DNA from 2 places in the Pseudomonas sp. P9_31 genome. Region 1 is predicted to be linked to the other one. Evidence: riboswitches for the same ligand, from Rfam matches in the RefSeq annotation. Region 1 holds a riboswitch; the other holds the start of a gene.
What was found. A riboswitch is a leader RNA that binds a small molecule or an ion and turns the genes downstream of it on or off. The one in region 1 is predicted to bind cobalamin.

Region 1 (4,373 bases):
GCGGGACGCCAGCCAAAGGTTCTGGATGGCGCAGGACAGCGAGGCCATGTCCATTTCCGGCAATGTCCGACGACCGAAAATGTGGCGCTCGCGATCGTCCATCAGCGCGGCGACCAGCACCTCGGCGCAGTCATTGATGCCTTCGACCTTGAGCTTCATGAATTCGTCGGAGCGCTCGCCGAGGGCTTCGGCGGTGCGGATGCGTTCGTCTTCCACCAGGTGCTGGATCTTGCCGCGCAGTGCCCGGTCGCTGATGCGGATGAAACGCCAGGGCTGCATCAGGCCGACGCTCGGTGCCTGGTGTGCGGCGTCAAGCAGACGACGAAGTAACTCAGGCTCGACGGTGCCGCCGCTGAAGTGGCGCATGTCGCGGCGTTCAGCGATTGCCCGATAGACCGCTTCGCGTTCGGCTTCGGAGAATGCGTTGTCAGTCATGGCCTCTTCGCGAGCAGGCTCGCTCCCACATTAGAAACGGTGTTGTCTGACGAAACGCGGTCCACTGTGGGAGCGAGCCTGCTCGCGAAGGCGTCCTGGCGGTCAGGCACAAACAACGCGGCAATCGCCGATGGATTGGACGGAAAATAAAAGTGCACATAAGAGGCCGTCATCCGCCCCTCACGATAAACCGCCTCCGCCCCTCGCCCGCCATTGGGGCTCAAACCTCGAGCAATCGGCTCAAGTTCGGTGCTGGTCAGCGAGTGGTGATAGGTGTGCCCACGCAGCAAACCTTCCGGCAGTTCCACCGCCTGCAAAGCCAACGCGGCAAGACGCTTCTGCATCACCGCGTCACCGGTCAGCAAGCCGACCAGTTCAGCGCGAGTGCCCTCGACATCGGTCAACGAATCCAACAGATACAACATGCCGCCACACTCGGCCAGCAACGGCTTGCCCGCCGCGTGGTGAGCGCGGATGGCGGTCAGCATCGATGTGTTTTGCGACAACGCCACATGGTGCAATTCGGGGTAGCCGCCCGGCAGATAAAGACTGTCTGCCTCCGGCAAGCCGGTGTCGCGGATAGGCGAGAAGAACGACAATTCGGCGCCCATGGCCCGTAGCAGATCCAGGCTCGCGCCATAGGTAAACGCGAAGGCTTCGTCCCGGGCCACGGCAATCCGCACACCGGCCAGCAACGGTTCGGCGGCGATCATTTCAGGCGCGGCGAACTCTACGGCCGGCGGCAACGCCACATCGCAACTGCTGGCCAGTGAGGCGGCCGCCGCATCAAGGCGCAGGTCGAGGTCATTCAGTTCGCTGGCCTGAACCAGGCCGAGATGCCGGCTCGGCAATTCGATCCCGGTCTCCCGGGACAACGCGCCGTACCAGCGCAAGCCTTCCGTCAGGCTGCCTTCAAGCAATTGCGCGTGACGCAAGGTGCCGACCCGGTTGGCCAACACACCGGCAAACGGCAAATCCGGCTGATAGTGCGCAAGCCCCAGGGCCAGTGCGCCAAAGGTCTGCGCCATCGCGGTGCCGTCGATCACGCCGAGCACCGGCACACCGAAGTGCCGCGCCAGGTCGGCGCTGGACGGCGTACCGTCGAACAGCCCCATGACGCCTTCGATGAGGATCAGGTCCGCCTCACCGGCAGCCTCCCACAACAGGCGGCGACTTTCCTGCTCGCCGACCATCCACATGTCCAGTTGATACACCGGCGCACCGCTGGCACGCTCGAGAATCATCGGGTCGAGAAAATCCGGGCCGCATTTGAACACACGGACCTTGCGCCCCTGATTGCGGTGCAACCGGGCCAGCGCGGCGGTGACGGTGGTCTTGCCCTGACCGGAGGCCGGCGCGGCAATCAGCACCGCCGGGCAATGACGTGGTTGATTCACAGCTCGACGCCTTTTTGCGCTTTGATTCCGGCCTGGAACGCGTGCTTGATCACACCCATTTCGGTGACGGTATCGGCCAGTTCGATCATCTCCGGTTTGGCGCCACGACCGGTGACCACCACGTGTTGCATCGGCGGACGGGCCTGCAAGTCGCTGAGCACCTGATCGAGATCGAGGTAACCGTGCTTGAGGGCAATGTTCAGTTCATCGAGCACCACCAGACCAATGGACGGATCGCGCAGCAGTTCCTGAGACACAGCCCAGGCGGCTTCGGCGGCGGCGATGTCGCGCTGGCGGTCCTGGGTTTCCCAGGTGAAGCCCTCGCCCATCACATGAAAACGCACTTGCTCCGGGAAACGCCGGAAGAACAGTTCTTCGCCGGTGCTGTTGCGGCCCTTGATGAACTGCACCACGCCACACTGCATACCGTGACCCATGGATCGGGCGAGCATGCCGAACGCCGAGCTGCTCTTGCCTTTGCCATTGCCGGTCAACACCAGCAGCAGGCCGCATTCATTCGGGGAGTTGGCGATGCGTTCGTCGATCACGGCTTTTTTGCGCTGCATGCGCGCCAGGTGGCGTTCGTCACGATCGGGGGTATCAGTCATGGGGGAGCTCTCCGTTGAGGCTGGATAACGGCGGGCAGGCACAAGAATAGACGGCAAGAAGCCTGGCATCGCCCACCGTGATGCCGCTGGATGGATCAGGCCGGTCTCCGGGCTCATGAGCGGCACTTGGCCCAACTGCGCGCCTTCCCATGTCGAGACTCGACACAGTGGCTCTAGGCGCAGCCTTCACTCATTTACCGTTGCGGGGGCAGCGTCGGGATCATGACTCTTCGTTGCTTGAAGATAGTCACTCACCGACTTCCCTGTTTCACTCTGTCGACCAAGGCCACAGAGCACCTGAAACAAGCCGCGAAGGTTAGAGGGTTGGGGGTGGAGCGTCAATTAAAGCCGGACCGCCTGCCAGCGAATAACTGCCGTCGATCAATTAACTGACGCCAATCTTGTGCCACACCGCCAGCAGTGATATCAAAGAGCCACAACCTCACAACACAATAACAAAGGTGAGCCACATGCAAGGCATGATCATCAGCAATCCGAAGCTGGAATTCCTGCGCCCGGTGCTGGAACGCTGGTTTGACTGTATCGACCGCTACAATGCCGTGCGCGGCGATAACGATACGCCTTACTGGCACGACGAAAACGCCAACCTCGGCCTGCTCTCTGCCGCGGCCTGGATGGCGGAAATGATCACGCTGCAACAAACACCGACCCGCAAACAAACCGAAGAAGGCGAACGCAACGCCCGCGCCGATCTGTTCATCGCCACCAGCGAAGAACGCGCGTACCTCCAGGTGACCCAGCGTTGGCCGCGAGTCAACAGCCTAAACCTGACCCAGGCACTGGCGGACATCACCAGCGACGCAAAGCGAATCAGCTATGCCAGCGACCTGAAGCTCGGCTGTCTGTTTGTCGCGCCACAAAAAGCCCAGCACAGCGCCACCCCGGAAGAGCTCCAGGACATGCTCGACGACCTGCAAAAGGAACACACCTGCGCCGTGGCCTGGTATTTCCCCTACGCCTATCGCAAGTTGCGCAATGAAGCCGGCAACTACCACCCGGGCATCGCCGTGCTGTTCAAGGAAGCCCGCGGCTGACCGGTTGAACCATCGGGTGACTACGCTTCTCTATGATTACGTCAATGCATTCATAGGGAAGATCAGTAATGCGCAAACCCCAGCTCGTTTTCATCATCGCGCTCGCCGGAGGGCTCGCCGCCTGTGGTGAAACCTCCAGCCTGCAAGTCTCGGACGGCACCGGACCGTCGCCCAAGCTGCCAGAACCGAACAAAACCCTGATCCCGACGGTGAACATCGCCCCGGCGATCGGCTGGCCTCAAGGTGCAAAACCTGTCGCCGCTGCGGGGACTCAGGTGGCGGCGTTTGCCGAAGGCCTCGATCATCCGCGCTGGCTCTACGTGTTGCCCAATGGCGACGTGCTGGTGGCCGAAACCAATGCGCCACCTAAACCTGACGACGGCAAAGGCATTCGCGGCTGGGTCATGGGCAAAGTCATGGGCCGCGCCGGTGCCGGCGTCCCCAGCCCGAACCGCATCACCCTGCTGCGGGACAAGGACCACGACGGCGTCGCCGAAACCCGCACGGTGTTCCTGGAAAACCTCAACTCGCCCTTCGGCATGACCCTGGTCGGCAATGACCTGTACGTTGCCGACACCGACCGCCTGCTGCGTTTCCACTATGAAAACGGCGAAACGGCGAAACGGCGATCAAGTTGCCGCCGATCAAGGTGGTCGATCTGCCGGGCGGCACGCTGAATCACCACTGGACCAAAAACGTCATCGCCAGCAAGGACGGCAGCAAGTTGTACGTCACCGTAGGCTCGAACAGCAACGTCGGCGAAAACGGCATGGATCAGGAAGAAGGCCGCGCGGCGATCTGGGAAGTGGACCGCGCCACCGGCAACCATCGGATCTTCGCCTCAGGGATTCGCAACCCAAACGGTCTGGCCTGGGAGC
Region 2 (4,373 bases), 1.8 Mb from region 1:
ATCACATGAGGCACGGCCAGAATCGCCACGCCGAGGACTTTCATCAACCAGTGGCGGCTGAACACGATCAGCGCGATGCCGACCGCCGTGGACGCGGCAGTGCCGATCCACCAGATCTGCCGTTGCGCCAGATCCGCCGCGGCAGTGCCCGGCAGCTCAGGTGGCAGGCCGAGTGTTGGCGCCAGCACGAAGGTCGCGTAACCGGCCAGACCCCAGAGCAGGCCCTGAGAGGTCTTGGTTGGTGCGCGCAAGGTGTAGAGACCGGCGAGCATCAGGGCGAACCCGACTGCAACCACCAGGTTACCGCCCGTCGTGGACAGCACGCGCTGCCAGCCGTCTTCAGGCTCCCAGGCTTCGGCATCGTGGGTGTGAGCGGCGACAGCACCGGCGGCGTGCTCGTGGACTTCAACAGCGGCCGGCTCGGATTTTTCGTAGGTCTCGGCCTGCAAAATCAGCGGTGCGACCCAGAAGCTTTGCAGCAGGGTCAATAGTAGGGCGGCCAGCAACCCGGTGAACCCTGCGGTTTGCGCAATACGCTTGATCATCTCAGCAGGTCTCAATGGCACGGAAAGGCAGAGCTGTGACGGGTATCGTGCGCGGCGTTGTGCACCGCTTCGATGTGCGAGAAACCGGCGAAATACACAAGGCTAGCGCCAAGGATCGACGCACAAAAGGCGGCGGTCAGGCGTTGGCTCAGGGTTGTGGTGGTGCTTGCGGTTGTGTGGCCGGTGCTGCTGATGATCGACATGGCGCTTCCCTCTGGTCTGTCAGCGGGTGAATAGAGCGCATGAAAACCTCCGCACGCCGGGGGCACGCAGAGATTTCGAACAGCGCCCGCCCACCGCGGGTTTGTTATTCAGTGAACGTAAGAGTCACTTTATGTTGCGGGCCGGTCTCCGGGCTCGCGAGGGGCGCTGGCTTTCGCCTGAACCTGCAAGCATCACCTTCCCATGCCCTATGACAGGCACAGTGGATCTGACGCTTCACTCGCTTACCGTTGCGGGGGCAGCACCGGACTGACATGGCTTTAGAGTAAAGCACATGATTCACCGGTTTCCCGTTTCACCCTGTGAAGGGCACCCGTAACAAGGCGTGTAGGAGAGCATGGGCGGGGGTTGGGCGTCAATTGGCAGGGGGCTTGCTCGCGAAGGCGTCATCACAGCCGCCACAGATCTCTGCGCGGACATTGACCCGCCCCCACACGATGCGTAGCCTTGCGCTTTCGAGGTTCTTCGGCGTCTGCCGAAGCTAAGAAGGGAACGCGGTCGATGCCGCGGCTGCCCCCGCAACTGTGAACGGTTGTGTTTCTGCCAGGCCACTGCACGCACCTTCCACAGGGCGCGCGGGAAGGCGCAGGAATCGCCAGTCGAAAGACCGGCACACCGTCAGCCAGGAGACCTGCCTCGACACAGATTCTCACTTTCAACCGGGCGGGGTGATCCGGTGGCGAACTCTTCAGGCACGCGCGCCCGCGTTGCCGGTCGTCGTCCCGTATGCCCGCCACCTTGCCAAAGGGCATCCGATGAAAACACTGGCCAAACTCCCTGTCACCATCGTTACCGGCTTCCTCGGCTCGGGCAAAACCACCTTGCTGCGCCACATGCTCGACAACGCTCAGGGCCGCCGTATCGCGGTGATCGTCAACGAGTTCGGCGAGCTGGGCATCGACGGCGAAATCCTCAAACAATGCTCCATCGGCTGCACCGAAGAAGAAGCCAGCGGCCGCGTCTATGAACTGGCCAACGGCTGCCTGTGCTGCACCGTTCAGGAAGAATTCTTCCCGGTGATGCGCGAACTGGTCGCTCGTCGCGGCGACCTCGACCACATCCTGATCGAGACCTCCGGCCTGGCCCTGCCAAAGCCTCTGGTTCAAGCCTTCCAGTGGCCGGAAATCCGCAGCGCTTGCACGGTTGACGCGGTGATCACCGTGGTCGACAGCCCGGCCGTCGCCGCTGGCACCTTCGCTGCATTCCCGGATCAAGTGGATGCCATGCGCAAACTCGACCCGAACCTGGACCACGAATCGCCGTTGCACGAGCTGTTCGCCGACCAACTGGCCAGCGCCGACCTGGTGATCCTCAACAAGGCCGACCTGATCAGCCCTGCAGACCTGGCCCGCGTGCGCCTGGAAGTCGCCGAAGAGCTGCCGCCAGCGGTAAAAGTCATCGAAGCCAGCAGCGGTCGTCTGCCACTGGACGTGCTGATCGGCCTCGGTGCCGGTTCCGAAGAGCACATCGACAGCCGCCACAGCCATCACGATCATCACCATGAAGGCGAAGACGATCACGACCATGACGCGTTCGACTCCATCTCGATCGAGCTGCCACAAGCCGACGAAAGCTTGCTGATGGATGCGCTGACCCAACTGGTGGTCCAGCACGGCATCCTGCGGGTCAAAGGTTTCGCGGCGGTGCCGAACAAACCGATGCGCCTGCTGATTCAGGGCGTGGGCACGCGTTTCGACAAGCACTTCGATCGTCAGTGGGGCGCCGAGGAAGCGCGCGCGACCCGTCTGGTGTTGATCGGTCAGGCGCTGGATGCCGCTGCGCTCGAAGCGCAATTGCGCGCCGCGCTTAGCGTTTAACCCATGCACCTGCTCAGGACCCAGCCCGGCGGCTTCGTGTCGGATGACAACATTGCCGACCTTGGACAAACTCCCGCCGAGCTGGTGATCCTGTGCAGCGGCGATTCCAGCCTGGCGTTGCTCGCCGAAGCGGCGCAGCAGTTGCCCGACGATTACCCGAGCCTGCGCCTGGCCAACCCGATGCAGGTGCAGAATCACGCTTCGGTCGATCTCTACGTCGATGAAGTGTTGCGTCACGCCAAGGTCATTCTGATTTCGCTGCACGGTGGCATCGCCTATTGGCGTTATGGCGTGGAGCGCTTGGTGGCGTTGTCCCAGCGCGGTGTGCAGCTGATTCTGGTGCCGGGGGACGATCGCCCGGACCCGGAACTCAGCGACCTGAGCACCGTGATCCCCGAAGACCGCGACCGGCTCTGGCAGTTTTTGCGCCAGGGCGGCATGAGCAATGCCCTGGATTTTTTCCGCTGTCTGGCCAATCGCTGGCTGGGTCGCGATTACGCCTGGGCCGAGCCACAAACCCTGCCGCGCACCGCGATCTACCATCGGCAAAAAAGCCCTGCTGAACTGAAGGATTGGCAAGCCGACTGGCAGGCTGGTCAGCCGGTGGCGGCGGTGCTGTTCTACCGCTCGCACTTGCAGGCGGCGAATACCGGTTTCATCGATATTTTCTGCCAGCGTTTGCAGGCGGCGGGGTTGAACCCGTTGCCGATTGCGCTGGCCAGTTTGAAAGAACCTGGCTGCCTGACGGTGGTCGAGGACTGGCTGGATGAGGTCGAGGCAGGGGTGATTCTCAACACCACCGGTTTCGCCCAGTCCAGCCCTGAAGCGCCGCACTTGCGGCCGTTTCGCCGCAACATTCCGGTGATCCAGGCGATCTGCGCCCAGGACAACGAACCGGGTTGGCGCGCCAGCGAGCAGGGGCTCGGCCCCCGTGACCTGGCGATGCACATTGCGCTGCCGGAGCTGGACGGGCGGATCATCAGCCGGCCTATCAGTTTCAAGGACCTGGCTTGGCGCAGCGAGCGCAGTCAGTCGGATGTGGTCTGTTACCGGCCGCAACCCGAGCGCATGGATTTTGTCGCCGAACTGGCGCGGCGCTGGATCGATCTGGCGCGAGTGCCCAACGGCGAAAAACGCTTCGCCCTGATCCTCGCCAATTACCCGACTCGTGATGGGCGTATCGGCAATGGTGTGGGGCTCGACACCCCGGCCGCCGCGCTGAATATCCTGCGTGCCCTGCACGCCGAAGGTTATCCGCTACCGGCCGAGTTACCGGACAGCGGCACCGCGCTGATCCAGCAATTGCTCGGTGGCGTCAGCAATGACCTGGACACTATCGATCAACGTCCATGTCAGCAAAGCCTGGCGCTGGATGATTACTTTTTGATGTTCAACGCGCTGCCCGAAGCCAATCGTCAGGCCGTGCTGGAACGTTGGGGCTCGCCCGAAAGCGATCCGATGTTCCGTGGCGGGCGAATGATGATTGCCGGCCTGCGCTTCGGCCTGACCTTCGTCGGCATTCAACCGGCCCGGGGTTATCAGGTCGATCCAAGTGCCGTCTATCACGACCCGGACCTGGTGCCGCCCCACGGTTATCTTGCGTTCTACTTCTGGTTGCGCAACACCTACGGCGCCCACGGCGTGATCCATGTTGGCAAGCACGGCAACCTCGAATGGCTGCCGGGCAAGGGTGTCGGGTTGTCGGAAAACTGCTGGCCGGACGCATTGCTTGGGCCGCTGCCGAACATCTATCCGTTCATCGTCAACGACCCGGGCGAGGGCGCTCAGG

Region 2: linked by a shared signal. The riboswitch ahead of cobW (cobalamin biosynthesis protein CobW) and the one ahead of cobO (cob(I)yrinic acid a,c-diamide adenosyltransferase) in region 1 are both predicted to bind cobalamin.

The regions. Positions count from the first base shown of each region.
Region 1 is NZ_CP125375.1:4,456,626-4,460,998, forward strand. Features, by position in the region: gene bluB (5,6-dimethylbenzimidazole synthase) at 1-435, opposite strand, end outside; gene QMK51_RS19975 (cobyrinate a,c-diamide synthase) at 432-1,832, opposite strand; gene cobO (cob(I)yrinic acid a,c-diamide adenosyltransferase) at 1,829-2,440, opposite strand; cobalamin riboswitch at 2,521-2,756, opposite strand; gene QMK51_RS19985 (hypothetical protein) at 2,911-3,495, shown strand; partial or broken gene QMK51_RS19990 (PQQ-dependent sugar dehydrogenase) at 3,564-4,373, shown strand, end outside.
Region 2 is NZ_CP125375.1:2,620,057-2,624,429, forward strand. Features, by position in the region: gene QMK51_RS11710 (CbtA family protein) at 1-545, opposite strand, end outside; gene QMK51_RS11715 (CbtB-domain containing protein) at 557-748, opposite strand; cobalamin riboswitch at 870-1,099, opposite strand; cobalamin riboswitch at 1,209-1,421, shown strand; gene cobW (cobalamin biosynthesis protein CobW) at 1,523-2,584, shown strand; gene cobN (cobaltochelatase subunit CobN) at 2,588-4,373, shown strand, end outside.